4 regions of the Streptomyces sp. NPDC059895 genome follow, and region 4 is predicted to be linked to each of the others. Evidence: riboswitches for the same ligand, from Rfam matches in the RefSeq annotation. Region 4 holds a riboswitch; each other region holds the start of a gene.
The links. A riboswitch is a leader RNA that binds a small molecule or an ion and turns the genes downstream of it on or off. The one in region 4 is predicted to bind cyclic di-AMP.
Positions count from the first base shown of each region.

Region 1: it holds a riboswitch for cyclic di-AMP, as region 4 does, so the genes downstream of both, ACFV9M_RS28095 (transglycosylase family protein) here and ACFV9M_RS31235 (C40 family peptidase) in region 4, are expected to answer to the same signal.
Region 2: it holds a riboswitch for cyclic di-AMP, as region 4 does, so the genes downstream of both, ACFV9M_RS30040 (M23 family metallopeptidase) here and ACFV9M_RS31235 (C40 family peptidase) in region 4, are expected to answer to the same signal.
Region 3: it holds a riboswitch for cyclic di-AMP, as region 4 does, so the genes downstream of both, ACFV9M_RS34025 (transglycosylase SLT domain-containing protein) here and ACFV9M_RS31235 (C40 family peptidase) in region 4, are expected to answer to the same signal.

Region 1 covers NZ_JBHWKO010000029.1:90,725-97,652, reverse strand. The annotation lists gene ACFV9M_RS28105 (cytochrome P450) at 1-1,201, shown strand, start outside; gene ACFV9M_RS28100 (transglycosylase family protein) at 1,449-2,561, shown strand; cyclic di-AMP (ydaO/yuaA leader) riboswitch at 2,766-2,932, shown strand; gene ACFV9M_RS28095 (transglycosylase family protein) at 2,937-3,674, shown strand; gene eno (phosphopyruvate hydratase) at 4,025-5,317, shown strand; gene ACFV9M_RS28085 (septum formation initiator family protein) at 5,421-5,897, shown strand; gene ACFV9M_RS28080 (DUF501 domain-containing protein) at 6,143-6,784, shown strand; gene ACFV9M_RS28075 (exopolyphosphatase) at 6,781-6,928, shown strand, end outside.
Region 2 covers NZ_JBHWKO010000034.1:17,156-24,083, reverse strand. The annotation lists gene ACFV9M_RS30075 (DeoR/GlpR family DNA-binding transcription regulator) at 1-227, shown strand, start outside; gene ACFV9M_RS30070 (DUF4406 domain-containing protein) at 289-678, shown strand; gene ACFV9M_RS30065 (NUDIX domain-containing protein) at 675-1,355, shown strand; gene ribA (GTP cyclohydrolase II) at 1,390-2,025, opposite strand; gene ACFV9M_RS30055 (MarR family winged helix-turn-helix transcriptional regulator) at 2,186-2,707, opposite strand; gene ACFV9M_RS30050 (dihydrofolate reductase family protein) at 2,840-3,976, shown strand; tRNA gene ACFV9M_RS30045 (tRNA-Met) at 4,061-4,134, shown strand; cyclic di-AMP (ydaO/yuaA leader) riboswitch at 4,484-4,642, shown strand; gene ACFV9M_RS30040 (M23 family metallopeptidase) at 4,650-5,678, shown strand; gene ACFV9M_RS30035 (PrsW family intramembrane metalloprotease) at 5,900-6,928, opposite strand, start outside.
Region 3 covers NZ_JBHWKO010000045.1:7,396-14,323, reverse strand. The annotation lists partial or broken gene ACFV9M_RS34035 (oligopeptide:H+ symporter) at 1-612, shown strand, start outside; gene ACFV9M_RS34030 (hypothetical protein) at 940-1,662, shown strand; cyclic di-AMP (ydaO/yuaA leader) riboswitch at 2,201-2,380, shown strand; gene ACFV9M_RS34025 (transglycosylase SLT domain-containing protein) at 2,386-2,871, shown strand; gene ACFV9M_RS34020 (HAD family hydrolase) at 2,938-3,765, opposite strand; gene ACFV9M_RS34015 (GNAT family N-acetyltransferase) at 4,014-5,087, shown strand; gene ACFV9M_RS34010 (glycosyltransferase) at 5,427-6,770, shown strand.
Region 4 covers NZ_JBHWKO010000036.1:70,540-77,467, forward strand. The annotation lists gene ACFV9M_RS31225 (ATP-dependent Clp protease proteolytic subunit) at 57-692, shown strand; gene ACFV9M_RS31230 (hypothetical protein) at 700-1,008, shown strand; cyclic di-AMP (ydaO/yuaA leader) riboswitch at 1,348-1,559, shown strand; gene ACFV9M_RS31235 (C40 family peptidase) at 1,563-2,036, shown strand; gene ACFV9M_RS31240 (ATP-binding protein) at 2,802-3,260, opposite strand; gene ACFV9M_RS31245 (helix-turn-helix domain-containing protein) at 3,473-4,333, shown strand; gene ACFV9M_RS31250 (DUF397 domain-containing protein) at 4,343-4,585, shown strand; gene ACFV9M_RS31255 (8-amino-7-oxononanoate synthase) at 4,654-5,781, opposite strand; gene bioB (biotin synthase BioB) at 5,930-6,928, shown strand, end outside.

The sequences.
Region 1 (6,928 bases), on a different contig from region 4:
CTACGCCTGGCTGCGCGAGCACGCCCCCGTGCACCGCACCAGGCTCCCCAGCGGAGTGGAGGCCTGGCTGGTCACCCGGTACACGGACGCCAAGCAGGCCCTAGCCGACCAGCGGCTGTCGAAGAACCCCGCACACCACGACGAGCCCGCGCACGCCAGGGGCAGGACCGGCATCCCCGGTGAGCGCAAGGCCGAGCTGATGACGCATCTGCTGAACATCGACCCGCCGGACCACACCCGTCTGCGGCGCCTGGTCAGCAAGGCGTTCACCCCCGGCCGCGTCGCCGAGTTCGCCCCCCGCGTCCAGGAACTGACCGACCAGCTCATCGACCGGTTCGCCGCCCAGGGGACCGCCGACCTCATCCACGACTTCGCCTTCCCCCTCCCCATCTACGCCATCTGCGACCTGCTGGGCGTCCCCAGGGAGGACCAGGACGACTTCCGCGACTGGGCCGGGATGATGATCCGGCACGGCGGCGGACCGCGCGGCGGTGTCGCGCGGTCGGTGAAGAAGATGCGCGGCTACCTGTCCGAGCTCATCCACCGCAAGCGCGAGGCGCTCCCCGCCGAGCCCGCCCCCGGCGAGGACCTCATCTCCGGCCTCATCCGCGCCTCCGACCACGGCGAGCACCTCACCGAGAACGAAGCCGCCGCCATGGCCTTCATCCTGCTGTTCGCGGGCTTCGAGACCACCGTCAACCTCATCGGCAACGGCACCTACGCCCTGCTCACCCACCCCGGACAGCGCCGGCGGCTCCAGGACTCCCTGGCCGCGGGCGACCCCGGCCTGCTGGAGACCGGCGTCGAGGAACTCCTGCGTTTCGACGGCCCCGTGGAACTCGCCACCTGGCGCTTCGCCACCCGCCCGCTGACCATCGGCGGCCAGGACATCGCCCCCGGCGACCCCGTCCTCGTCGTCCTCGCGGCCGCCGACCGCGACCCGGAGCGCTTCACCGACCCCGACACACTGGACCTCTCCCGCCGCGACAACCAGCACCTCGGCTACGGCCACGGAATCCACTACTGCCTGGGCGCCCCGCTCGCCCGGCTGGAGGGCCGGACCGCGCTCGCCACCCTCCTCACCCGGCTGCCCGACCTGCGCCTCGCGGCGGACCCGGCCGACCTGAGGTGGCGCGGCGGTCTCATCATGCGCGGACTGCGCACCCTCCCCGTGGAGTTCACGCCCCCCGCGCCCCGCTGAGCGCCCACACCTCGCTGACCGCCCACACCCCGCTGACCGGCCCACACGCCGCAGCCGTCCGCTGACCGACCGTCGTGTGAGGGAACGGCGAAGCGGAGGTGACGGCTTCTCGACTCTGTGATCTTCACGTGATCCGCGCGGCATTAACTTGTGACAAGTGATCGTGTGCCGATACGTTCACTCGTCAGCGCGGCGCCTCGGCACCACCCGTCGCGCGGTCAATGCTGTCTCGAGAAAGGCCCCCCGCATGCTCACCGGGAACGGTCGTCATCGTCGCCCCCGCCAGGCCCCGGCCCTCCTCGTCGCGGCCGGCGTGACCGGCTCGGCCATCGCCATCCCGCTGCTCGGCGCCACCGGCGCGAGCGCCGCGGACAACACGGTGTGGGACACGGTGGCGGAGTGCGAGACCGGGGGCTCCTGGAGCGCCAACGAGGGCGGCGGCGAGTACGGCGGCCTGTCCCTGACGCAGGAGAACTGGGAGGCGTACGGCGGGCTCGACTACGCCCCGCGCCCGGACCTGGCCAGCCGCAACCAGCAGATATCCGTCGCCCAGAAGGTCCTCGCGGACCAGGGCGTCGGCGCGTGGGGGACCTGCGGGCTGACGTCCGGTCTGAGCGCGGACTCCGGCTCGGAGGACCTGGACACCGGGGTGGCCGAGGACTCGTCCGACTCCTCCGTGACGTCCGGCTTGTCCGACCTGTCCCGGGAGTCGTCCGACTCCTCGGACTCCTCGGACTCCTCGGACTCCTCCGCCTCTTCCTCCAACTCCTCCGGCTCCTCGGCGGATGCAGGCGAGGACTCCACGGACTCGTCCACCGAATCCGCCACGGATTCTCCGGAAACGTCCGCGTCGTCCCCTTCTTCCTCTTCCGCCTCCGCGTCGGACAAGTCCGCCACGTCCGACACGTCCACCGGTTCCGGCGCGAGCGGCTCCTCGGCGGGCGGCGGCTCGTCCACCGCGACCCCGGAAGCGGACGACTCGGGCAACCCGGGTCAGAGCGCGGGCGCTTGGAGCCTGGTCGACACCGGTTCGGCCGACGCGGTGACCGGCGGCACCACGGCCGGCGCCACCGCGTCTGACGACACCGCGTCCTCCTCCGGCCGCCACCGCGGCGGCAGCGCCGACGAGGACACGGCCGACGGCACCACCACCGCCTCCTCCGGCCGGCACGCCGCCGACACCCTCGGCGGCACGGCGGCCACCTACACCGTCCAGGCGGGCGACTCCCTCGTCACCATCGCCGACTCCCTTGACCTCGACGGCGGATGGCGTGCGCTCTACGCCGAGAACAAGGACGTCATCGGAGCCGACCCGGGCGACATCGTGCCCGGTCAGACGCTCGCGACAGGGGTCGAATAGGGCGTAAAAGCCGTGAAAACGGGGGGAGTTCGCGTCATGCTTCGCGCTGAATGTCCGGTTTGGCGAAAGTGTGGGATGAGTCTCAGAAGCGCTGATCGTCTTTGATATTCCGCCGATCGCCTGCCTACGGTCATGACCGCTCGGCAACCCGAGCCCCGGCCGTCGCAACGCCGAATCCTGCCAGCGGCCATCCGGGAACAGTCGTCGCGTCAAGCGCCGCAGGCAGGAGCGGGGGACCCAAGGTAAGTGCCGCACCGGGTGGTCGACGGACGCGGCTAGGGGTGAAGCCACGCCTCCCGGAGAGGCGTGGCCGGGCAACTCAACCGGCCCGAACCCGACAGCTCACCTCGCAGGCGTCGGTGAGGGGATCGATCCATGCTGTTTTCCGGCAAGGGCAAGCACCGCCGTCCGTCCAAGGCCACCCGCGCCATCGCCGTCGCCGGTGTCACCGGCGCCGCCGTCGCCGCCCCGCTGATGGCGGCCGGCAACGCCTCCGCCGCCACCGCCTCCGAGTGGGACACGGTCGCCCAGTGCGAGTCCGGCGGCAACTGGTCCATCAACACCGGCAACGGCTACTACGGCGGCCTGCAGTTCTCCGCCTCCACCTGGGCCGCGCACGGCGGCACGCAGTACGCCGCCACCGCCGACAAGGCCACCAAGTCCCAGCAGATCCAGATCGCCGAGAAGGTCCTCGCGAGCCAGGGCAAGGGCGCGTGGCCGGTCTGCGGCAAGGGCCTGTCCGGCGCCGCCTACACCGGCGGTTCCTCGTCCGACTCCTCCTCCGGCTCCTCGACCGACTCCTCGTCCGGCTCCGGTTCCTCGAACTCCGGTTCCTCGGACTCCGGCACCACGAGCCGTTCGACCGAGCAGCAGAGCGCCTCCCGCTCCGCCGAGCGCCCGGCCGCCCAGAGCCAGAAGACGGTCACCACCCCGACCGGCGAGAAGGTCGAGAAGGGCGACGGCGAGTACAAGGTGGTCACCGGCGACACCCTCAGCTCCATCGCCCAGGAGCAGGACGTCGCGGGCGGCTGGGAGAAGCTGTTCCAGCTCAACAAGGACATCGTCGACGACGCCGACCTCATCTACCCGGGCCAGCAGCTGCACCTGAAGTGACACCTGACTCCCAGGGCGGCCACAGCTCCCGCACAGCCGCGGTCCGCACACTGAAGACCTCGTGAGGGTCCCCCCCGTCCCCACGAGCGCCCCGCTCCGGCGCGCGTTCCCCCGTACGCGCCGGAGCGGGGCTTTTCTTTGCCCGCCCGCCATCCGCCTGTTGGTCACCCTCTTTGTTCCGGGCGGGAACAATGTGTACCGTCAGCCTGTCCACGGGGCGGTCGGTCGGCTGCCGGCGGCCCCGGGACGGTTAGGCTCTAGTCGCAAGGCCACAACAAGGGATCACCAAGGGCCGCCCGTGGCCCACGTGCCCCGCACAACCAGCGTCACATCCCACGAAGGAGATGCTCGTGCCGTCCATCGACGTCGTCGTAGCCCGGGAAATCCTGGACTCCCGAGGCAACCCCACGGTCGAGGTCGAGGTCGGCCTCGACGACGGCAGCACGGGTCGTGCCGCCGTTCCGTCCGGCGCCTCCACCGGAGCCTTCGAGGCCATCGAGCTCCGCGACGGTGACCCGAACCGCTACCAGGGCAAGGGCGTCGAGAAGGCCGTCCTCGCCGTCATCGAGCAGATCGGCCCGGAGCTGGTCGGCTACGACGCCACCGAGCAGCGCCTGATCGACCAGGCCATGTTCGACCTGGACGCCACCGACAACAAGGGCTCCCTGGGCGCCAACGCCATCCTCGGCGTCTCCCTCGCCGTCGCCCACGCCGCCTCCGAGGCCAGCGACCTGCCCCTCTTCCGCTACCTGGGCGGCCCGAACGCGCACCTGCTGCCGGTGCCGATGATGAACATCCTGAACGGCGGCTCGCACGCCGACTCCAACGTGGACATCCAGGAGTTCATGATCGCCCCCATCGGCGCGGAGTCCTTCTCCGAGGCCCTGCGCTGGGGCACCGAGGTCTACCACACCCTGAAGAAGGTCCTGAAGAGCAAGGGCCTGTCCACCGGCCTCGGCGACGAGGGCGGCTTCGCCCCGAACCTCGGCTCCAACCGCGAGGCCCTCGACCTCATCCTCGAGGCGATCAAGGAGGCCGGCTACACCCCCGGCGAGCAGATCGCCCTGGCGCTCGACGTCGCCGCGTCAGAGTTCTACAAGGACGGCTCCTACACCTTCGAGGGCAAGGACCGCTCCGCCGCCGAGATGACCGAGTACTACGCCGAGCTCGTCGAGGCGTACCCGCTCGTCTCCATCGAGGACCCGCTGTTCGAGGACGACTGGGAGGGCTGGAAGACCATCACCGCCAAGCTCGGTGACAAGGTCCAGCTCGTCGGCGACGACCTGTTCGTCACCAACCCCGAGCGCCTCGCCCGCGGTATCGAGGAGGGCGCCGCCAACGCGCTGCTCGTGAAGGTGAACCAGATCGGTTCGCTCACCGAGACCCTCGACGCCGTCGAGCTGGCCCAGCGCAACGGCTTCAAGTGCATGATGTCCCACCGCTCCGGCGAGACCGAGGACGTCACCATCGCCGACCTGGCCGTCGCCACCAACTGCGGCCAGATCAAGACCGGCGCCCCGGCCCGCTCCGAGCGCGTCGCCAAGTACAACCAGCTGCTGCGCATCGAGGAGATCCTCGACGACGCCGCCGTGTACGCCGGCCGCAGCGCCTTCCCGCGCTTCCGCGAGGTCTCCAAGGGCTGACCAGCCCCCGGGTGAGGCTCAGCCAGTCGTACGTACGTCCCCGTACTCGGTCCCGTACCGTGTCCGGGGACGTACGCACGTGTGAGACGGGAGGCGGGGACAGGTGGCCGTGAAGGACCGGGACCGTTTCTCGACCGCTACCAGGATCCGGCTGCTCGGCGAGCAGACGGCGGCCCGCGTCTACCGTTCCCAGACCAAACGGCAGGCCCGCCGCTCGCGCCTCACCGGCCGCGCGGCACTGCTCGCGCTCGTGCTGTGCTCGATGATCGTCGCCCTGGCCTATCCCATGCGGCAGTACGTCTCGCAGCGCGCCGACATCGCCGATCTGGAGCGCGAGAAGGAACAGGCCAGGCAACGGGTGGAAGAACTGCGCGACCTCAAGGCACGCTGGCAGGACGACGCGTACGCCGAGCAGCAGATCCGGGAGCGGCTGCACTACGTCATGCCGGGGGAGACGGGCTTCATCGTCATCGACCCGGCCGCCGCCCGGCAGACCCGCGCCGACCTGGGGGCGGCGGACCGCCCCTGGTACACGAACGTCTGGGACGGCGTCGACCGGTCCGACGCCTCCGACCAGTGACGACCCCGTGGGACCCCGAGGGACCCCGAGGGACCCCATGGGACCCCGAGGGATCCCGCGAGATCCCGTGGGACCCCGAGGGACCCTATGGGACCCCATGAGATCCCGTGGGACCCCATGAGATCCCATGAGATCCCATGAGATCCCGTGAGTTTCCGTGAGGTCCGGTGAGACCCCGCGGAGCGCGAGCCACGACAGACGCGGGGCTCGACCCGTGAGATCCCAGAGCCGATAGAAAGACAGGCATGAAAACGCCCCCGCCGCCCACTCCGCGCACCGAGCCCACCGACGCGGACGTCGAGGCCTTCCAGCAGCAGCTCGGGCGCCCGCCCCGCGGCCTGCGCGCGATCGCGCACCGCTGCCCCTGCGGCCAGCCGGACGTCGTGGAGACGGCCCCCCGCCTCCCCGACGGCACGCCCTTCCCGACGCTGTACTACCTGACGTGCCCCAAGGCCTCCTCCGCCATCGGCACCCTGGAGGCCAACGGCGTCATGAAGGAGATGACGGCCCGCCTGGAGACCGACCCGGAGCTGGCCGCCGCCTACCGCGCCGCCCACGAGGACTACATCCGGCGCCGGGACGAGATCGAGGAGCTGAAGGGCTTCCCCAGCGCGGGCGGCATGCCGGACCGGGTCAAGTGCCTGCACGTCCTGGTCGCCCACTCCCTGGCGGCCGGCCCCGGGGTCAACCCGCTGGGCGACGAGGCGCTGGAGATGCTGCCGGAGTGGTGGCGCAAGGGGCCGTGCGTCATGCCGCCGGGACCGCCCTCCGGGGAGGGGTGGCAGGTGGAGGGCGACGACTCCGGCTACTTCGCCTTCAAGCCCGTCAAGCCCGTCGAGTCCGTCGAGTCCGTCGAGTCCGTCGAGTCCGAGGAGGACGGGAAGTGACCCGGGTCGCCGCCGTCGACTGCGGTACGAACTCCATCCGCCTCCTCGTCGCCGACGCGGACCCGGCGACCGGTGAACTGGTCGAGCTGGACCGCCGTATGACGATCGTCCGCCTGGGCCAGGGCGTCGACCGCACCGGGCGGC
Region 2 (6,928 bases), on a different contig from region 4:
TGGACGACGCGGCCGTCAAGCAGGCGGGACTCGCCCAGGCCGGCCGCACGGTCGCCGTGGCCGACGCGACCAAGCTCGGCGTCCGCGCGTTCAGCCAGGTCGCCCCGCTCGACGCCGTGCACACCTTCGTCACCGACGCCGCCGCGGCCGACCCCGCCACCCACCCCGGCGGCCCGCAGACCCTGGACGCCCTGCGCGAGGCGGGCGTCGAGACGCTGCTCGTCTGAACCGTCCGAGCCCGTCCCGCAAACCCAGCCGAGGAAGTGAGCCGTGCCCCGTCCACCCCTGATGATCCTCGTCGCCGGCCCGTACCGTTCGGGAACCGGCGACGACCCCGCCCAGCTCGCCGCGAACGTACGGGCCATGAACGAGGCCGCCCTCACCCTCTTCCGCGCCGGGCACCTGCCCGTCACGGGTGAGGCGCTCGCGCTGCCGCTGCTGGAGACGGCCGGCAGCACCGGCCCCGACGACCCGCTCTTCGCGGAGCTGTTCCACCCCGTCGCCGAGCGCCTCCTCGACCGCTGCGACGCCGTCCTGCGCATCGGCGGGCCCTCCGAGGGCGCCGACCGGATGGTGGCCCGGGCCCGGGCGCGGGGCAAGGACGTGTACACCGGGATCGCCGACATCCCGTGCGGCGACCTGGCCTGCGCCGACCTCCCCTCCGGCGGCGGACGGTGACCGGGGACGTGCGTCCGGGCCGGCCGGGCATCGACATCCCCGACCCCCGCGGCCGTACCGGTCTCGACCGCCACGGCCGCGACCTGACCGGCAACCCCCGCGTCCGCGTCCTCGACGTCGAGGTCCTCGCCTGCGACTGGTCGGTGCTGCGCCGCACCACCTTCGACTACCGGCACGGCGACGGCCACTGGAGCCGCGAGCGGCGCGAGACCTACGACCGGGGCGACGGCGCGACGATCCTGCTCTACGACCCCGCACGCCGTACGGTCCTGCTGACCCGTCAGTTCCGGCTGCCCGCCTACGTCAACGGGCACCCCGACGGCATGCTGCTGGAGACCGCGGCCGGGCTGCTGGACGGCGACGAGCCGCGGGAGGCGATCCGCCGCGAGGCGCAGGAGGAGACCGGACGGACCGTCCACGAGGTCGAGCACGTCTTCGACGCCTACATGAGCCCCGGCTCCGTCACCGAACGCCTGAGTTTCTTCGCCGCGCCCTACGACGGGTCCACGCCCGGCGCGGACACCGCCGGGGTGGCCGAGGAGGGCGAGGACATCACCGTCGTGGAACTGCCCTTCGACGAGGCGCTCGAGGCGATCCGCACCGGCGCCGTCGCCGACGCCAAGACGATCATGCTGCTCCAGTGGGCCGCGCTCGACGGGCCCTTCGCCCGCCGGTGAGTACGGAGCGCGTGGCGGCTCGGGGCCGGCCGCGTCAGCCCACGCCGAGTCCCGTGAGGTCCGCCAGCGGCAGCGTGTGCTGCGTCTGGAGCACCTTCGCGCGCAGATAGCGGACGTTGTGCGGGGTGGTGAAGACGCCCGTCGGCACGCGGTCGTGGACGTCGATGCCCAGCGCGCGCAGCTGGCCGGCCTTGTCGGGGTTGTTGGACAGCAGGTCGAGGGCCGTGATGTCCAGGGCCCGCAGCATCTGGGCGGCGGCCGTGTAGTCCCGGCCGTCCTCCGGCAGGCCCAGGGCGGCGTTCGCCTCGTAGGTGTCCAGGCCCTGGTCCTGGAGGGCGTAGGCGTCGAGCTTGTTGTACAGGCCGATGCCGCGGCCCTCCTGGCGGAGGTAGAGCAGGACGCCTCCCCGCTCGGCTATGCGTTCGACCGCCTCGCGCAGCTGGGGGCCGCAGTCGCAGCGGGCCGAGCCGAGGACGTCGCCGGTCAGGCACTCGGAGTGCAACCGGACGAGCGGGCGGGGGCCGGGCTCGCCGAGGACGACGGCCAGGTGTTCCCGGCCGTCGGTCAGACCGTGGAAGGTGACCAGGTCGGCGTCGACCGCGTAGCCGTCGTGGAAGCGCAGCGGTACCCGGACGCGGGCACGCGGGGTGGCGGCGGGGGTGTCGGGCATGCGGGTTCTCCGGGTCGGGGGGCGGGGGCGGGGGCGCGGGCAGTGCACGGTCCCTCCGCCGCACATCTGCCATACGCCCACTGCTTCAGGTTTGAAGCAGTTGGGTGGTCGGGACCCTACCTCATGCTTGAAAGTTGAAGCAATGATGTCGGTGGGCGGCTCAGCGGCCGTCGGGACAGGGCGACGAGCGGCGCCGCCACGGCAGATCCTCGGGCGCGGTCTCGCCGCCGCCCTCCTGGAGCCCCTTCGCCACCCGCGTGAAGATCTCCTCCAGTTGCCCCACCTGCTCCGGCGTGAGCCGGTCGAAGAGGGCGGCGCGCACCGTGTCGACGTGACCCGGCGCCGTCCGCTCCAGCACCGTCATGCCCTCCTGGGTGAGGGCCGCGACGCTCCCGCGCTTGTCGCCACGGCACTCCTCGCGCCGCACCAGGCCGTCCTTCTCCAGCCGCGCCACCGCATACGTCAGCCTGCTCCGCGTGATCTTCAGCTTCTCCGCCAGACCGGTCATGCGCAGCCGCCGCTGCGGAGCCTCGGAGAGGTGGGCGAGGATCGAGTAGTACAGGTGGGGCATGCCGGCCTCCTGCTGGAGCTGCCGGTCGATCGCGTCCTCCAGGAGGAGGTATCCGGCGACGTACGCGCGCCATGCGCGCTGCTCCTCGGGAGTGAGCCAGCGGGTCGTCATGCTTCCAGTGTAGGTTTGTTTCAAAGTTGAACCAAGAACCAGGAGTCGCGGGCCTCCTGCCGCCGCGCCCCCGCCGCGCCAGGACCCCGCCGCGCCAAGACCCCGTCGCCCGTCCCCGGAGAGGCCGCGCCGATGCCGTACCCGTACGTCCTGCTGTCCGCAGCCGTCTCCCTCGACGGCTACCTCGACGACACCGGCCCCGACCGCCTGCTGCTCTCCGGCCCCGCCGACTTCGACCGGGTCGACGAGGTGCGGGCCTCCGTGGACGCGATCCTGATCGGCGCGGGCACCCTCCGCGCCGACAACCCCCGGCTCCTGGTCAACGCGCCCGCGCGCCGGGCCGCGCGCCGGGCGGCCGGCAGGCCGGAGTACCCCCTGAAGGTCATGGTCAGCGGCTCCGGAGAACTGGACCCGGCGGCGCTGTTCTGGCACACCGGTGGCGAGAAGGCCGTGTACACCACCGACCTGGGCGCCGAGCGCGCCCGCTCACTCGGCCTCGCCGCCGACGTCGTACCCCTCGGCCCCCACCTCGACTGGCGCCGGCTGCTGGAACACCTCCACGACGTCCGGGGCGTACGACGGCTCATGGTCGAGGGCGGCGGAACCATCCACAGCCAGCTCCTCCAGGAGGGCCTCGCCGACGAACTCCAGCTCGTCCTGGCGCCCCTCTTCGTGGGCGACCCGGACGCGCCCCGGCTCTTCGGGCCCGGCGGCTACCAGGGCGGACGGCTGCGACTCGTCGAGACACGGCGCCTCGACGACGTCGTCCTGATGCGCTACGAGCCCACCGCGCCCGGCTCCGGCCCGCTCCCCACCGCCGCCGACCGGCACTGGCTGGCCCTCGCCTGCGAGCTGGCCGCCGCCTGCCCGCCGTCGCGGACCGCGTTCAGCGTCGGCGCGGTGGTGGTGGCCGCGGACGGGGCGGAGCTGGCCCGCGGCCACTCCCGCGAGGCCGGCGACCCCGTCGTCCACGCCGAGGAGGCCGCCCTCGCGAAGATCGACCCCGCCGACCCCCGCCTGGCCACGGCCACCGTCTACAGCAGCCTCGAACCCTGCGCCCACCGCTCCTCCCGCCCGACCCCCTGCGCCCGCCTCGTCCTCGCCGCGGGCGTCCGCAGGGTGGTGACGGCCTGGCGCGAACCGGACACCTTCGTGACCGGCGCCGACGGCACCGGCCTGCTGACGGCCGCGGGCGTCGACGTCGCCGTCCTGGCCGAGTACGAGGAACGGGCCATGGCGCCCAACCTGCATCTGCTGCAGGGCAGTTGATACGGGCCGGGCCCCGTGCGAGCCACCCCCCGGGAGCGTGTGTGCGTCGGGCCCCGCGGATGGCGTACACTGGTGTCATAACGACGCGGGGTGGAGCAGCTCGGTAGCTCGCTGGGCTCATAACCCAGAGGTCGCAGGTTCAAATCCTGTCCCCGCTACTGAAGGCCGAGGGCCGGAATCCTGATCACAGGGTTCCGGCCCTCGGTGTGTTGCACCGTCGCGGCGTCGGCGCCCGGCCTCCGAGGCCCCGAAGCCTCCGGGACCATCCCTTACGGAACGTGAGCGGACGAGCGCCCTGCGCATAACAACTGAGTCACCATCACAAAAGCCGTGGTGGGTGCGGCGCGTTCGACACGGGGTCAACTCGCCCAGATTTCATCGATCCTGAGGCAAAAGTCCAGGCCATGAATGTTGTTGATCAAGAGGAACGGCTTGGAAACCCAGCCCCGGGTCTATTAACGTTCGATAACGCAGCGCGGTCGTCCCAGCCGTCACAAGAGGCGGCTCCGTGCGCACGCGCCGAATCCCGTAAGGGAACCGGGGAACCACCACCTTGGGGTGAATCACGCGGAGCCGCCGTGAGGTAACGGCCGGTATACGCGCGTAGGAGACCTTCCCGCTCCGAACCCGTCAGCTAACCCGGTAGGCGACGGAAGGAAAGGAGTACGCCCGCGTGGCGTCCAACCCGCCTGCCCCAGAAGCCCCGATCGCGCCCGGCCAGCCCTTCGGCTACGGCGGCTACCGCACCGACGAGGGCCCCTGGGAGGAGTGGAACCCCACCGCGGATTCCATTCGCCCGGTCCGCGGCCGGCACCGCGTCGCGAAGCAGCGCGGCGGACTCGCCCGCAGCTCCACCGTTCTCGGCGTCGGCGTCATAGCCGCCGTCGGCGCGGGCGGCATGGCCAGCGCCAACACGGGCAAGCCCCCGGTCTCCATCTCCATGCCGGACCTCCCCTCCGTGGGTTCCCTGATCTCGGACGACGACACCCCCGAGGAGTCCACGTCCGCGTCCGCCCTCAGCACCTTCGGCACCACGGTCGCCGACGAGGACAGCGGCGACAGTGCCGCCGACGCCGGAGAGGCGCTGCGCAGCCGGATCATGGCGCAGGCCGAGTCCCAGCAGACCCAACTCGAGACCAAGGCGCAGGCCGCCGCCGAGGCCGCCGCCGCCAAGGCCGAGGCAGACGCGGCCGCCAAGGCGGAGAAGGAGGCGGAGGCCAAGGCCGCCGCCGCGAAGAAGAAGGCCGCCGAGGAGGCCGCGAAGAAGGCCGAGGCCGAGCGCCTCGCCGAGCTCGCCAAGCAGTACACACTGCCGACGTCCTCGTACACCATCACCTCGACGTTCGGCCAGGCCGGCGCCTACTGGTCCTCCGGGTACCACACGGGCCTCGACTTCGCCGCCCCCACCGGCACCCTGATCAAGGCCGTGCACAGCGGCACCATCACCTCGGCGGGCTGGGACGGGTCCTACGGGTACAAGACCGTGCTCACCCTCGACGACGGCACCGAACTCTGGTTCGCCCACCAGTCCTCCATCAGCGTCAGCGTCGGCCAGAAGGTCTCCACCGGCGACGTGATCGGCCGCGTCGGCGCCACCGGCAACGTCACGGGCGCCCACCTCCACCTGGAGGTCCACCCGGGCGGCAGCAGCTCGGGCGTCGACCCCGCGGCCTGGCTCCGGGACAAGGGGCTCAACCCCTGAGATCCCGTACTGCCTGAGTCTTCCGGGGGCCGGTGAGGTGGCTTCCCGGATGTTCGCCAGGACTTGGCCGGAGGCGTGGTATACGCGCCTCCGGCCAAGTCGTTGGAGTTGGAGTTGGCGTTGGAGTTGGCATGCAGCGTGACCGGCAAATGACTGGCGCATGACTGGCAACGTCTTCGGCCGGACCGCCGACTCCGAGGGGCGTCCTTACGTGGTGTCCCTCACGGCCGGGGGCCGTGCCCCGGGTACGGCCCCGGTCCCGTCGGGTACCCGTAACCGCCTTGTCCGTAACCGCCTTGTCCGTGACCGGAGGGCCCCTGGCCGGAGGGTCCCTGGCCGGGATGGCCGTAGCCGGGATGGCCGTAGCCGGGATGACCGTGTCCGTGGACCCCGTACACCGGCCACGGCGGCACGGCCAACGGGACCGGGGGAGCCGTCATACGGGCCGCATGCTCCAGGGCGGGGCGGGCGACATCCCTGCGCCGCCAGAGTTCGTTGAGCAGTTCCCGCTCCCGTACGACGAAGTCGGCGCCGGCCCGGCCGAGGCGCCCACGGTGCCGTAGGAACGCGAGGGAGGTCGCGTACGCCTCGTACCTCGCCACCTCGCGCGCGGCGGGCTTGCCCAGGTACCGGCGGGCGTGGTCGCGGGCCAGCCGCCGGGCGCGCATCGAGCCGAGCGCGTACGGCTCCCCCGGGGTGAGCCACCCCGCGGCGGCGTAGGCGGGCAGCTCCTCGCGGACGGTGCCCAGTTCCCGTTGGCGGGTCCACACCACCAGCCAGGTCAGCACCGCGAACGCCGGCACCATGAACACCCCGTACACCGCGAAGAAGCCCCACTCGCCGAAGGACGCCGAGCCGTTCCAGAGGGCGTGCATGAGCATGGCGAGCAGCAGGCCGGCCGGCGGGAGCAGGACCCGGCGTGCGCGCCGGCGTTCCCCGGAGAGGGCGGCGATGCCGAAGCCGATGCCGGTCAGGACCGTGAACAGGGGGTGCGCGAACGGGGACATGATGACGCGCACGAAGAAGGTCGCGGCGGTGACGGAGGCGATACCGCCGTCACCGGCGAGCTGGTCGGTGCCGAAGGCGTTGCCGAGGTAGAGGATGTTCTCGGTGAACGCGAAGCCGGTCCCGGTGACGCCGGCGATGACGACTCCGTCGACCAGCCCGGTGAAGTCCCGCCGGCGGAAGAGGAAGACGAGGAGGACGGCGGCCGCCTTGGCGGACTCCTCCACGACCGGGGCGACGATCGT
Region 3 (6,928 bases), on a different contig from region 4:
ACGCCGTCCCGGGCCGCCGCTTCCCCGGCCGGCCCGGGGGCCTGCTCGCCCTCTGCGGCCTGACGGCCTGGGAGCGCTTCTCCTTCCTGGGGGTGCAGGCCGTTCTGGTCCTCTACTTCTCCGACGCGGTGGCCCACGGCGGTCTGGGCCTGCCGGCCGGGACCGCCGTCTCCCTCGCGGCGGCCTTCGGCGCCCTCGCCCACCTGGCCTCCGTCGCCGGCGGCCGACTCGCCGACCGTGTCCTGGGCCCGTACCGCGCGGTGCTGTGGGGTGGAGTCCTGACCGCCTGCGGGCTCTACGCCCTGGCCGTGCCCACCGCCGGCACGACCTGGACGGGCCTCGGCCTGATCGTCGCCGGCACCGGGCTCGCCAGGCCGAACGCCGCCACCCTGGTCGGCACGCTTCGGCGCGCCGACGACCACCGCCGCGACGCGGACTTCGCCCTCTACTGCGCGGCGCTCGGCCTCGGCGCCCTCGCGGGACCGGTGATCACCGGCGGGCTCGGCGATCACCACGGCCGGCACTGGGGGTTTCGCGGCGGCCGCGATCGGCATGACGTGCGGCCTGGCGCAGTACGTGACCGGCCGCCGCCACCTGGCCGACCGCCGTCACCTGACCGACCGCCCTCAACCGACCGGCCTCCCCCAACCGACCGACCACCCTCAACCGACCGGCCTCCCCCAACCGACCGACCGCCGTCAGCCGACCGACCACCCTCAACCGACCGGGAGCCTTCACCCGACCGGGAGCCTTCACCCGACCGGGCGAAGGCGCGCCCCTCGATCGGTACCGACGGCCGGCAAGGTCACGGTCTCCCCCCGGTCCCTCGCTCGCTCGGCCCCGGTACGCCGGGCGGCCACCGGATCGTCACCGGGGCCGTGGTCGTCACCGCGTTCACGGTCCACCTGGCCGCGTCGGGGTGACTGACCCTGAGAATTCGTGAACCTGCTCACCCTGATCTCGGTACTGGCCCCGGTCGCCTGCTTCGCGGTGCTGTTCACCAGTCCGGCGGTGACCGCGCGGGAACGCGGCCGGCTGCGTCCGTGCGTCGTACTCTTCCTCGCCTCGACCGTCTTCGACCTCGCCCTCCTCCGGACGTACTCCACCACACTGCTGCCGGGCTCGGCGGGCGCCGGGACCGCGATCCCCGGCTTCGGCTTCCCGGCGAACTGGTACCTGCCGGCGCTCTGCGCCTTCGAGGCCGTCCTCGCGCCGGCGGTGGCGGTCCTGTGGGTACGGCCGGGCCGCCGCGGGCCGGGCGCCGGGCCCACGATCGCGCTCGGGGTCGCCCTCGGCGGTCTGGCGGCCCTGCTGCTGGCGGTGCCGACGAGCGGGCGCGGTGACAGCGACGCGCACCCGATGTCCGGCTGGTGGATCGTGGGCTCGTGCCTGCTGCTCGGCCTCGGCGACGTCCTCGTGAAGGCTTCGGGCCTGTCGGCCACCTCCAGGCTCGCCCCGGCCGCCTTCGCCGGGTGGACCATGGCGCTGTGGTTCCTCTCCGCGGCACTCGCGGGCGGCATCCAGGCGCAGGCCGCGCGGCTCCACGACGACGTGTCCCGGCCCGTCCACTACGGCGTCAGCGGTGCGATCGCGGTCGCCACCGGCCTGGCCGTACTGGCCGCGTCGCCCTGGCTGCGCCGCACCACACACCCCGCCCCCTGACCCCCGCCGCCCGCCCACCGACCCACGAGGGCCCGCGCATCCCCCTGCCGCCCGAACGGCCGCCGTCATGACAACGACGGGCACCACCGGGGAGGTTCCGCCCCCGCCGCCGACCCGCCCTACGGGGCGCCCCGGGGCCACGACCGGACAGTTCCCGCACCCTCCGCACCCCCACCCCCCTCCGCACCCCCCACCCCCCTCCGCACCGCTCCGCCCCCCTCCGCACCTTCCACCCCCCCTCCACAACGCGCCCTTTTAAAAAGGACTTATGACTCATTGTCCGTTTGACCCCTATTGCGATGGCGGGTGACTTGGCTCACTCCACCCCCCACCCCACTCCTCACACCGGACCCTGTGATTCCGCTTTGCCTCAGGTGAGTTGACGTTTTACGACAGCAAAGGATCAAGCACCCCATACTGCGCGGATCATGGTCAATGGGGGTGTGGTGTGATTCCGCCACTTGTTCCGGACATGTGCTCTCGCATACGTTCCGCTCAGTCGGGCGGACGCCGAATCCTGCCGCCGCCCTTCACCACCCATCGACGAACACTCACGCACGGCAGGAGCGGGGGACCCAGGTAGAACGCCGGGCCGTACGTCACGCACGTAACGGCCCCGGCTAGGGGTGAAGTCGTGCCGCCGTACCCGTACGGCGGCCGGCCGGGCACCTCCCCGCCCGAACCCGACAGCTCACCCCGCAGGCGCCGGAGAGGAAGTCCGCCATGTCTGCTGCCACCCAGCCCCGCCGCACCCGCCTCGCCCGCACCGTCGCCGCCGTCTGCACCGGCGCCGCCGTGCTCTCCCTTCCCTTCATGGCCGCCACCAGCGCCTCCGCCGCCCCCACGACGTCGGTCGCCACGACGTCGGCCACCACGGTCGCCGGGTACCCCGACAACCTCGACGGCTGGATCCGCGAGTCGCTCGCGATCATGGCCGAGCGCGGCATCCCGGGCACGTACAACGGCATCCACCGCAACATCCTCCGCGAGTCGTCGGGCAACCCGAAGGCCATCAACCTCTGGGACTCCAACGCGGCCAAGGGCACCCCGTCCAAGGGGCTGCTCCAGGTCATCGACCCGACCTTCGCCGCGTACCACGTGCCCGGCACCTCGTACGACCCGTACGACCCGGTCGCCAACATCACCGCGGCCTGCAACTACGCGGCCGCCCGCTACGGCTCCATCGACAACGTGTTCGGCGCGTACTGACCTGCCCGAGGCTCAGGACACACCCCGCAGAACAGGCCCCGCGGCACACACCCCGCGGCACATGTCCTAGGGGAAGAGGCGTTCGAGGACGACGGCTACGCCGTCGTCCTCGTTCGACGTCGTCACCTCGTCGGCCACCGCCTTCAGCTCGGGGTGGGCGTTGGCCATCGCGACACCGCGCGCCGCCCAATCGAACATCGGGATGTCGTTGGGCATGTCGCCGAAGGCCAGCGAGTCCTCGGGCCTCAGCCCGAGGTGTTCGGCCGCCAGCGCCAGACCCGTCGCCTTGGTGATGCCGCACGGCTGGAGCTCCACCGTGCCCGGCCCCGACATGGTGACGGTCGCGAGCGAGCCGACCACCGAGCGGGCCGTCGCCGCCAACTCGTCGTCGGACAGGGTGGGGTGGCGCAGCAGCACCTTGCTGATGGACTCGCGCCACAGGTCGTCGCGCGACCCGACGCGCAGGGCCGGCAGGGTCGGGTGGGGCATCCGGTAGCCCGGCTCGATGAGCGTCAGCCCGTCGACGCCGTCCTGGTCGACGGCCGCGTACACCTCGCCGACCTCCGCCTCGATCTTCCCGAGCGCGGTCTCCGCCAGGTCCCGGTCCAGGGTGACCGACCACAGCAGACGGTCCGTGCCGGCGTCGTACAGCTGCGCGCCCTGTCCGCACACCGCGAGTCCCCTGCTGTGCAGGTTCGCCAGCAGCGGCCGCACCCGGGGTGCCGGGCGGCCCGTCACGACCAGGTGGCGGGCGCCGGCCGCCGCCGCCCGCGCGAGCGCGTCGAGCGACCGGTCGGAGAAGGTGTCGTCGCCGCGGAGCAGCGTTCCGTCCAGGTCGGTGGCGATGAGGGAGTACGCGGCGCAGCGCGCGGCATCTGCGAAGGGTGCGGCCATGATCAGAGAATACGGATCCCGGCCGTCCCCAACTCACCGTCCGTGCAGGCCGATCCGCGGGAGAACGGGGAGCGGCGGCCAGAAACGGCTTTCTCACGCAACGCCGGGTACAGGACGGTTGAAGGCCTCTGCACCGATTGGCAACAACATGCTCCGCTACCTACCGCCCTGACCGCCTGGAGCGGTACCGTCCAGGAGTCCAGGGGGGACTTGATCGGGGGGTCAGGTTGAGCAGTGGACGTGTTCGTGTGCTCAGGCCGGAGGAGCTCGGCGAGGGGGATCGGGAGCGCTGGCGTGCGCTGCGCGCCGCGTCCACGGTTCCGCGCAATCCGTTCATGGAACCGGAGTTCACCGACGCGGTGGGCCGGGTGCGGCCCCGCGCGCGCGTGGCGGTGGTGTACGAGGGGCGTGAGCCGGTCGGCTTCCTCCCCCACGAGCGGGGCAGGCTCGGCCGCGGCCAGGCCCTCGCGTACGGCGTCTCGGACGCCCAAGGAGCCGTACTGAGCCCGGGCATCGGGCTGAACGCGGACGAACTGATGCGCGCGTGCTCCCTGTCGAGCTTCGCCTTCGACAACCTGGAGGCGGAACAGGGGCTGTTCCTGCCGCAGGTGGCCGCCGAGTACGCGTCCTACGTCATCGACGTGGAGAAGGGGTACGAGACCTACGAGTCCGGCCTGCGCGCGCAGTCGCCGAAGTTCCTGAAGACGACGCTCGCGAAGGAACGCAGGCTGGGCCGCCAGGCCGGGCCGCTGCGGTTCGTGTTCGACGAGCGCGACCCGGCCGCGCTGCGCACGCTCATGGCGTGGAAGTCGGCGCAGTACCGCAGGACCGGCCGCCGGGACCGGTTCGCGCAGGAGTGGATCACCCGGCTCGTGGACGCCCTTGCCGAGACGCGCGCTCCGGAGTGCTCCGGCACGCTGTCCGTGCTCTACGCCGGTGAGCGGCCCGTCGCCGCCCACTTCGGACTCCGTTCGGCAACCGTGCTGGCCTGCTGGTTCCCGGCCTACGACCCGGAGTTCGCGAAGTTCTCGCCGGGGCTGGTGCTGCATCTGCGGATGGCCGAGGCCTCGGCCGCGGAGGGCGTCGGCCTGCTCGATCTGGGGCGGGGCGCGGCCGAGTACAAGGACTCGCTGAAGACGGGCGAGCTGCCCGTGTACGAGGGGGCGTGGACGCGTCCGGGGGTGGGCGCCGCGCTCCACTGGCTCAGCCGTGAGCCCTCCCGCCGCGCACACCACTTCGTACGGGCCCGGCCGAGGCTCGCGGCGGCGGCCGCACGGACGTTGAAGGGCGCGGGGCGGTTGCGACAGTTGCGGCGATCGTGACGGTCGGGATCACCGGGCCCGCCAGGGAGGGTCGGCATCGCCGGGCCTGGCGGGGAGAGTCGGAACCGCCGGGCCCGGCGGGGAGATTCGGGTGTGGGGCCCGACTCGGGTCCGACGCGCGCAATCGGACGCGGATTCGGAGGGGGGCGGAGGCGGATTCGGAGGGGGGCGGAGGCGGATTCGGAAGGGGGCGGAGGCGGGGTCGGAGACGGGGTCGGCGTGGCCGGAGGCCGTGTCGGCCGGGTCGGAGGCCGGTTGGCCGGGGGCTCGTCGCGAGAGGTGCCCGTGAGGGCAGGGGGACTTCATGGCAGGGGAAGGCTCATGAGACCAGGGGGGTTCATGTCCCGCGCACACGTGGAGCAGGAGATCCGGCGGTTCCTCGACATCGGGCCGGTGCAGGTCGCCGAGCTGGACCTGGAGGGTCCCGGGGCCGCCCTCAGGCCCGGTCCGGGCAGTCCTCCCGTCACCCACGGCGAGGTGTTCCTGCTGGTCAGGAGGGACGGCCGGCCGATCGGCACGCTCCTGGGGCGGGTCCCGGAGGGCGCCGACCCGAAGACGGTCCTCGCCGGCCTGGCCCGGGAGCGGATCGTCCCGGAGCGGGCGGGGAGCGGGAACGGCGCCGAGACAACCGAGCGGTCGTCCGGTAGCGCGGGGGCGGCGCCTCCGGCGCCTTCCGTGCCGTACACCAGTGTCGTCATCGCCACCCGCGAACGCGCCGGGCAACTCGCCCACGCGCTCGACTCGATGCTCGCCCAGGACCACCCCGACTTCGAGATCGTCGTCGTGGACAACGCGCCCGTGACCGACACGACCCGGGACCTGATCGAACGCAAGTACGCCGAACGCGTGCGGTACGTGACCGAGCCGGTGCCCGGTCTCGCCGTCGCGCACAACCGGGGCGTCGAGGCCGCGCGCGGCGAGGTGATCGCCTTCACCGACGACGACGTGGTCGCCGATCCGCGCTGGCTGACCGGACTGACCGCGCCCTTCACCGCCGACCCCGGCCTCGGCTGCGTCACCGGCCTGATCCTGCCGGCCCGGCTGCGCACCCCCGCCCAGGTGCTGCTGGAGAGCCACGGCGGCTTCGCCAAGGGCTTCGAGGCCCGCACGTACGACCCGGCCGACCCGCCCGCCGACGAGCCGCTGTTCCCGTTCACTGCGGGCCGGTTCGGCTCCGGTGCCAACATGGCGTTCCGCCGCTCCGTACTGCGCGCGGTCGGCGGCTTCGACCCTGCCACCGGCGCCGGCACGCCCGCACGCGGGGGCGACGACCTCTACGGGTTCGTCCGCGTCCTCGCCCAGGGCCACCGTCTGCACTACGCCCCGCAGGCCCTGGTCTGGCACCACCACCGGGAGACCTGGCAGGACCTGGAGACCCAGGCCTACGGCTACGGCGCAGGCCTCACCGCTTACCTCACCGCCGTCCTCGTCAACCGTCCCGGCCTCCTCCCCGCGTTCCTCGCCCGGCTGCCCCGCGGCCTCGCCCGCGCCCGCACCCTGACCGCGACCCGCGAGGCGGACGCCGACGGCACCCGTACACCCGGCGCCCACGACGACCGGAGCCATCCCTGGCCACGCCGTCTGTCCCGGTTGCAGCGCCGGGGGATGGCGTACGGACCCATCGGCTACCTGCGGGCCCGGCGGGCCCTGCGGGCGGCTCTCGTCGCCCGGGAGTCACGATGACGGGGGCCGAGGACGACAGAAGTGGCATAGGAGGTACGGGGACCGGGGCGAGCAGCGCGGAGACCGGGGCCAGTGGCTCGGGGGGCGACACGGGTTTCCCGGTCTCCGGTTCCCGGGTCTCCGGTTCCCCGACCTCCGGTTCCCCGGTCTCCGGGGGG
Region 4 (6,928 bases):
TTCTAACGTCACGTACGTCCTGTACATTTTTTACAGACGCCGAAAGAGGGGGCTCCATGACCCGACCGTCCGCCCGCCATGTCCTGCCCGAGTTCACCGAACGCACCGGCTCGGGGCACCGGACGCTGGACCCGTACTCCAAGCTGCTGGAGGAGCGCATCGTCTTCCTGGGCACGCCGATCGACGACACCGCGGCGAACGACGTGATGGCCCAGCTCATGTACCTGGAGCACCGGGACCCCGACCGGGACATCTCGCTGTACGTCAACTCACCGGGCGGCTCGTTCAGCGCGATGTCGGCCGTCTACGACACGCTGCGGTACGTCACCTGTGACGTGGAGACCGTCTGCCTGGGCCAGGCCGGCTCGTCCGCCGCCGTCCTGCTGGCCGCGGGCACACCGGGCAAGCGGTCCGTGCTGCCGGGCGCGCGCGTGGTGCTCCGCCAGCCGGCGCTGCCGGAGCCGGTGCGGGGACAGACGAGCGATCTGGTCGTCCAGGCCGGGGAACTGGCCCGCACCCGCACCCGCCTGGAGGAGATGCTCGTACGGCACACCGGGCGCCGCCCGGAGCAGGTCGACGCCGACCTCGAACGGGACCTGATCCTCGACGCCCGCCAGGCCGTGGAGTACGGCCTGGTGGACCGGGTGGTCCCGGCCCGCCGGGCTTCCGGCGGCCTGCCGGGTGTGGGGTGAGCCGCCGATGCTGCCTCCCGAGCTGCCTCCGCTGCCCGCGCTGACCCGGGCCGAGGCCGAGCTGATCGACCGTTACCTGGAGGTGGTCGACCTGCTCGGCCGGATCAACCCCGCCCGCCACGGCGACACCTACAGCGGACTGCGCGCCGCCCAGGCACTGGTCGGCAGGGCGACCGCGCTGCGCGACGCGCTGACGCTGATGCACCAGCGGGGCGAGAGCGAACTGCACGCGCCGACGCTCGCGCGGGCGCTGCGCGTGCTGGACGGGGAGCGCCGCACGGCGCGCGTCACGATGCCTCCGCTCCCCGACCGATGACGTACGGGTGTCCCGACGGCTCCGTGTTCGCCGAAAGCGTGACGCTCGGCCCCGAGTTGAAACGGACCGAACGGCGTACCCCCGGGCGGCCTATCCTCGACTGCTTTTTCCAGCCCACAGCGGTTGCGCGAAATGAGGGGCACCGCGCCGGAACGTCAGGTTCCGGCGCTGGTCGGGGGGTATGTCGTCGCCTTGACACCTGACCCGCCATCAGGGTGTCCACCCGAACGGGTGAGTGGTGAGTAACCCCACAAATCCCCGGTTGCGTTGGGATTTTCGGACATCGGTGCGCCAAGATCCCTGACTGACGACAAGCCCCCGCCACAAGCGGCGGGGCGGTCCGGGCGGACGCCGAGTCCTGCCGCCGCCCGGATGACCGGTCGACAGGAGTGCATCGGCAGGAGTGGAGGACCCAAGCACGACGGGTCGCCGGAGCGGTCGCGCCACGACCGGACCGAGCAGCCCTTGGGGTGAAGCCGCAGCAGCGGCCGGGCAACTTCGCCAGCCCGAATCCGACAGGTCATCCTTCACAGGCGGCTGACGAAGGGTTGCGCATGACTGCGCTCAATCGTGTCCCGTCGCTCATGGCCCGGGCCGGCACGGCCTCGGCCTTCGCCATCGCCGCCGTGGGCGGCTCGATCGTGGTCCCGGGTGTCGCCTCCGAAGCAGCGGCCGTCACCCCGGCGACGAAGGCACTCCAGATCGCGGCCTCCAAAAAGGGTTCGCCCTACAAGTACGGGGCCACCGGACCGAACAGGTTCGACTGCTCCGGGCTCACGCTGTACTCGTTCAAGAAGGCGGGCAAGAAACTGCCCCGTACGGCGGCCCAGCAGTACAACAAGACCCGCCACATCTCGGCGAGCAATCGCAAGGCCGGGGACCTCGTGTTCTTCCACTCGGGGTCGTACGTCTACCACGTCGGGATCTACGCCGGTAAGGGCAAGATCTGGCACTCCCCGAAGACCGGGGACGTGGTGAGGCTGCAGAAGATCTGGACCAAGAGCGTCTGGTACGGCCGGGTCAAGTGATCCTCCGCGGCCGGGTCAAGTGACCCTCCGGGGGTGGTGGCGGCGTCCCTGACGCGCCGCCACCGCCTCCGGAGCCCGGCCGCGCAGCCCCGCCCCCCGCAGCCCCGCCCTGGAGCCCGGCTCCGGGTGCCGGGAGGGGCGGATCAGGGGCGGATCAGGGCCATGGGCGGCCGTGGGAGCGTGAGGGCCGTCAGCCGGCCGATCGCGCCGCCTGCGCCCCGCCCAGGGCCGTCCCGCAGCCGTTCAACCGCCCTCCGTGGCCTTCACGCCGGCCTCCACAGCTTCACAGCCCTCCACAGCCCTCCCCAGTCGCGGAGCCTCGCCAGTCCCCCACCGGTCGGCTTCCGCCTCGCCTCGTCCGGCTCCGGAACACCACGCCTTCCGCCGCTCCTCCGCCGTTGCCCCGCCGCTCCTCCGCCGTTCCTCCGCCCCTCCGGCGGCGGCCGCTGCCACCCCCACGCCACCCCCTGCCGGCCGAGCGCGTCGCCCGCGCTCACGCCCGCCAGAAACCACCCGTTCGGCGGACACCCGCGCCCGCGCCCCGCACACCACTCGTCCGGCGGACAGCCGCTCCCGTGCGGCCCGTCTCCCCGCGCAGCCCCCAGTGACCCCACACCCGCGAGCCCCCAAGCCCCCCGGCACCCCACCCCCGCGCCCGCGCCCCATCCCCGCAACCCTCCGCCCCGCCCTCCGTCCCCCACCCCCCACACACGTACTCCACGCCCCTCACCGCTCCACGTCCCCCGCCCCGGAAGCCGCGCGGGGTCAAGGTTCCTGTTGGCCCGCCGTCGCCACCGGTTCCACGGGCACCGTCCACGGCAGGTCGACGGAGATGGTCTTGCCGCCCTCGCGGGTGGGGCGGACGCGGAGTCTTCCGCCGCACTCCGCGGTCAGCCACCGGATGATCACCAGGCCGCGGCCGTTGTCCTGCTGGACGGCGGCCGGCAGGCGCCTGGGGAAGCGCGGGTGGCTGTCGGTGACGCCGACACGCAGCAGCTCGTCCCGGTCGAGCCGGAGGTCCACCCTGAAGGTGGGCGACTGCCCGAAGGTGTGCTGTACGGCGTTGGTGGCGAGCTCGGAGACGATGAGGCGGACGGTGTCGGCCGTCTCCGCCTCCGCGGGAAGACCCCATCCCCCCAGCGTGGTCAGCACGAACGCGCGAGCCGTGGACACCGAGGCCGGGTCGCTCGGCAGAGTGAGGGATGCTTCCAGATGGTCTGCCATGGCGATGCCGTCCCTTTCCCACGGGACCGGAGTCCGACACGGTGCGGATGGTTCGAGTACGGTCCCGGACTGGTGCTTCGTCGCCAGATTGCCATCAGCGGGCCGTCACCGGTGGCGATCCACCAAGATGTGCATATATCTGTCGCTCGATGCGGTGAACTCTGCCACGGCAGAGCGTATTTGGACGGCTCGTAGGGAGTAAGGAGAGCTCTATGCAGCACGGTCCCGCGGTACGCCGCCGGAAACTGGGCGCCGAACTGCGGGCCCTGCGCGCCCGCCTCGGCCTGACCAGTGGGGAGGCGGCCCGGCTCGTCGGCTGGCACCAGTCGAAGGTGAGCCGGATCGAGACCGGCACCAGCGGTACGAAACCGGCCGATGTGCGGTTACTCCTCGACGCCTACGGCGTGACCGATCCCCGACTGCGCGAGCTGATGCTGGCGTTGGCGGGATCCGTCGACAGCGGCGGACGGGACCACTGGGTGCACGCCTACCGCGGTGTACTGCCGCCCGCCTACCGGGACTTCATCAGCCTGGAGTCGCAGGCGAGCGCGATGCGCACCCTGGAGACGACCGTGGTCCCGGGGCTGCTCCAGACACCCGAGTACGCGCGGGCGGTGACGAGGGCCGCCGTCGAGGGCGCCGACGCGGACCAGTTGGACACTCTGGTGGAGGTGCGGCTGGCCCGCCAGGACGTACTGCGCGTGCAGCCGCCGCTGACGCTGAACGCGGTGCTGGACGAGGCCGTGCTGCACCGGGAGGTGGGGGGCCCGGAGGTCATGGCGCGGCAACTGGACCGGCTCGTGGAGGCGGGCCGGCTTCCCCAAGTGACGCTCCAGGTACTGCCGTTCAGTGCCGGAGCTCATATCGGAGTCACAGGTTCTTTCGTTATCTTCTCGTTTACGAGCACTTCTGATCTGGATGTGGTTGTTCTCGACCACTTGACGAGTAGCCTCTACCTCGAACGGAAAGAACACCTCCAGGCCTACACCGAGGCCTTCAACGCCCTTCGGGTGCACGCTCTTTCGCCCGAGGACACACTGGATTACATCGCCGCGAAAGCTGACGGCGCGTAAGGAGGCACCATGACTGCACTGCCTCGGAACGTACCCTCCAGCACCGACCTGCACGACCGCCACCGTCCGCAGGATCTGCGGTGGCTGCGCAGCAGCTACAGCACGGGCGCCAACAACTGCGTGGAGACGGCCCGCCCGGAGACCGGACCGTGGGCCGGTCTGCTCGCCGTGCGCGACTCCAAGGTCCCGGCCGGACCCGCCCTGCTCTTCTCCCCCGAGAGCTGGACGGGCTTCACGGCAGCGTTCCGCTGACCTTCGTCCGGAACGCCCGGACCCCTACCCCCCACCCGTATCCCGGCGCACGGCCGTGTCACGCCGACTCATGGTCGTGTCTCGCCGATCACTCGTACAGCGCGTTCGATCTGCGCCTCGGAGAGGTCCGCACGGGCGGTCAGCCTCAGGCGTGAGACGCCGTCGGGCACGGAGGGAGGACGGAAGCAGCCCACGGTCAGGCCTGCCGCCCGGCAGTCCGCCGCCCAGCGCACGGCCCGCTCCGGGGACGGCGCACGCACGGAGACGACCGCGGCGTCCGGACGCACCGCCTCCAGACCCGCGGCCGTCAGCCGCGCGTGCAGGTCGCCCGCGACCGCACGCGCGCGTGCCGCGCGTTCCGGTTCGCGGCGCAGCAGCCGCAGCGCCGCGAGGGCGGCGCCCGCCGCCGCGGGAGCGAGGCCGGTGTCGAAGATGAACGTCCGGGCCGCGTTCACCAGATGCTCGATCACCCGCGCGGGACCGAGCACGGCCCCGCCCTGGCTGCCGAGCGACTTGGACAGCGTGACCGTGACGACGACGTCGCCGGCGCCGGCCAGCCCCGCGGCGTGCGGGGCGCCGCGCCCGCCGGTGCCGAGGACGCCGAGCCCGTGGGCGTCGTCGACGACCAGCCCGGCCCCGTGCTCCCGGCACACCTCGGCGAGGGCGGCCAGCGGGGCCGCGTCGCCGTCGACCGAGAACACCGTGTCGGAGACCGTCAGCGCCGGGCCCGGGTGCGTGCCGAGCGCCTTGCGCACGGCGTCCGGGTCGGCGTGTGCTACGACCTGGGTGGTGCCGCGGGCCAGCCGGCAGCCGTCGATGAGCGAGGCGTGGTTCCCGGCGTCCGAGACGATCAGGGTTCCGTACGGGGCCAGCGCGGTGACCGCCGCCAGGTTCGCGGCGTAGCCGGAGGAGAGGACGAGGGCCGCCTCGAAGCCGCAGAAGCCGGCCAGTTCCCGTTCCAGCTCGGCGTGGAGTTCGGTGGTGCCGGTGACGAGACGGGAACCGGTGGCGCCGGCGCCCCAGGTCCGGGCGGCCCGCGCCGCGCCCTCGGTGACCTCCGGGTGACGGGCCAGGCCCAGGTAGTCGTTGCTCGCGAGGTCGAGGAGCGGCGAGTCGGCCGGCCGGGGACGCAGGGTCCGTACGAGTCCGGCGCGGCGGCGCAGCTCCGCCTGCTCGTCGATCCAGCCGAACGCCATGGTTCCTCCGGTGCTTTTGTAGGTAGCGGACAGACACTAGCGGCAGGTGTGGCCGCCCATGGTGTGGCAATACCCACACGTCGAAGCGGGCGTGTTGTGCGATCCCTACCTTGGCCCGGAGCGGTTCGGTAGGACAGGATCGGCTCTCATGGACCTGCTGAACACGCTGGTGGACAAGGGGCTTCGGCGCGAGCTGCCGACCCGTGCGGAAGCGCTGGCCGTCCTCGCGACGTCCGACGACGACCTGCTCGACGTGGTGGCCGCGGCCGGCCGGGTGCGCCGGAACTGGTTCGGGCGACGGGTGAAACTCAACTACCTCGTCAACCTCAAGTCGGGGCTGTGCCCCGAGGACTGCTCCTACTGCTCCCAGCGGCTCGGCTCCACGGCCGGGATCCTCAAGTACACCTGGCTCAAGCCCGACGAGGCCTCCGAGGCGGCGGCCGCGGGGCTGGCCGGCGGGGCGAAGCGGGTGTGCCTGGTGGCGAGTGGGCGCGGTCCGACGGACCGGGACGTGGACCGGGTCTCCGAGACCATCAAGGCCATCAAGGAGCGGAACGAGGAGGTCGAGGTGTGCGCCTGCCTCGGTCTGCTCTCCGAGGGCCAGGCGGAGCGGCTGCGCGCGGCGGGCGCCGACGCCTACAACCACAACCTGAACACGTCCGAGGGGACGTACGCGGACATCACGACCACGCACACGTACGCCGACCGGGTGGACACGGTCCACAAGGCGCACGCGGCGGGCCTGTCCGCCTGCTCCGGGCTGATCGCCGGAATGGGCGAGAGCGACGAGGACCTGGTGGACGTGGTCTTCTCGCTGCGCGAGCTGGACCCGGACTCGGTGCCGGTCAACTTCCTGATCCCGTTCGAGGGCACCCCGCTCGCCAAGGAGTGGAACCTCACCCCTCAGCGGTGCCTGCGCATCCTGGCGATGGTGCGGTTCGTGTGCCCGGACGTCGAGGTGCGCATCGCGGGCGGACGTGAGGTCCATCTGCGCACGATGCAGCCGCTCGCGCTGCACCTGGCCAACTCGATCTTCCTCGGTGACTACCTCACCAGCGAGGGGCAGGCGGGCCGGGCCGACCTGGAGATGATCGCGGACGCCGGCTTCGAGGTGGAGGGCGTGGAGCAGGTGACGCTGCCGGAGCAC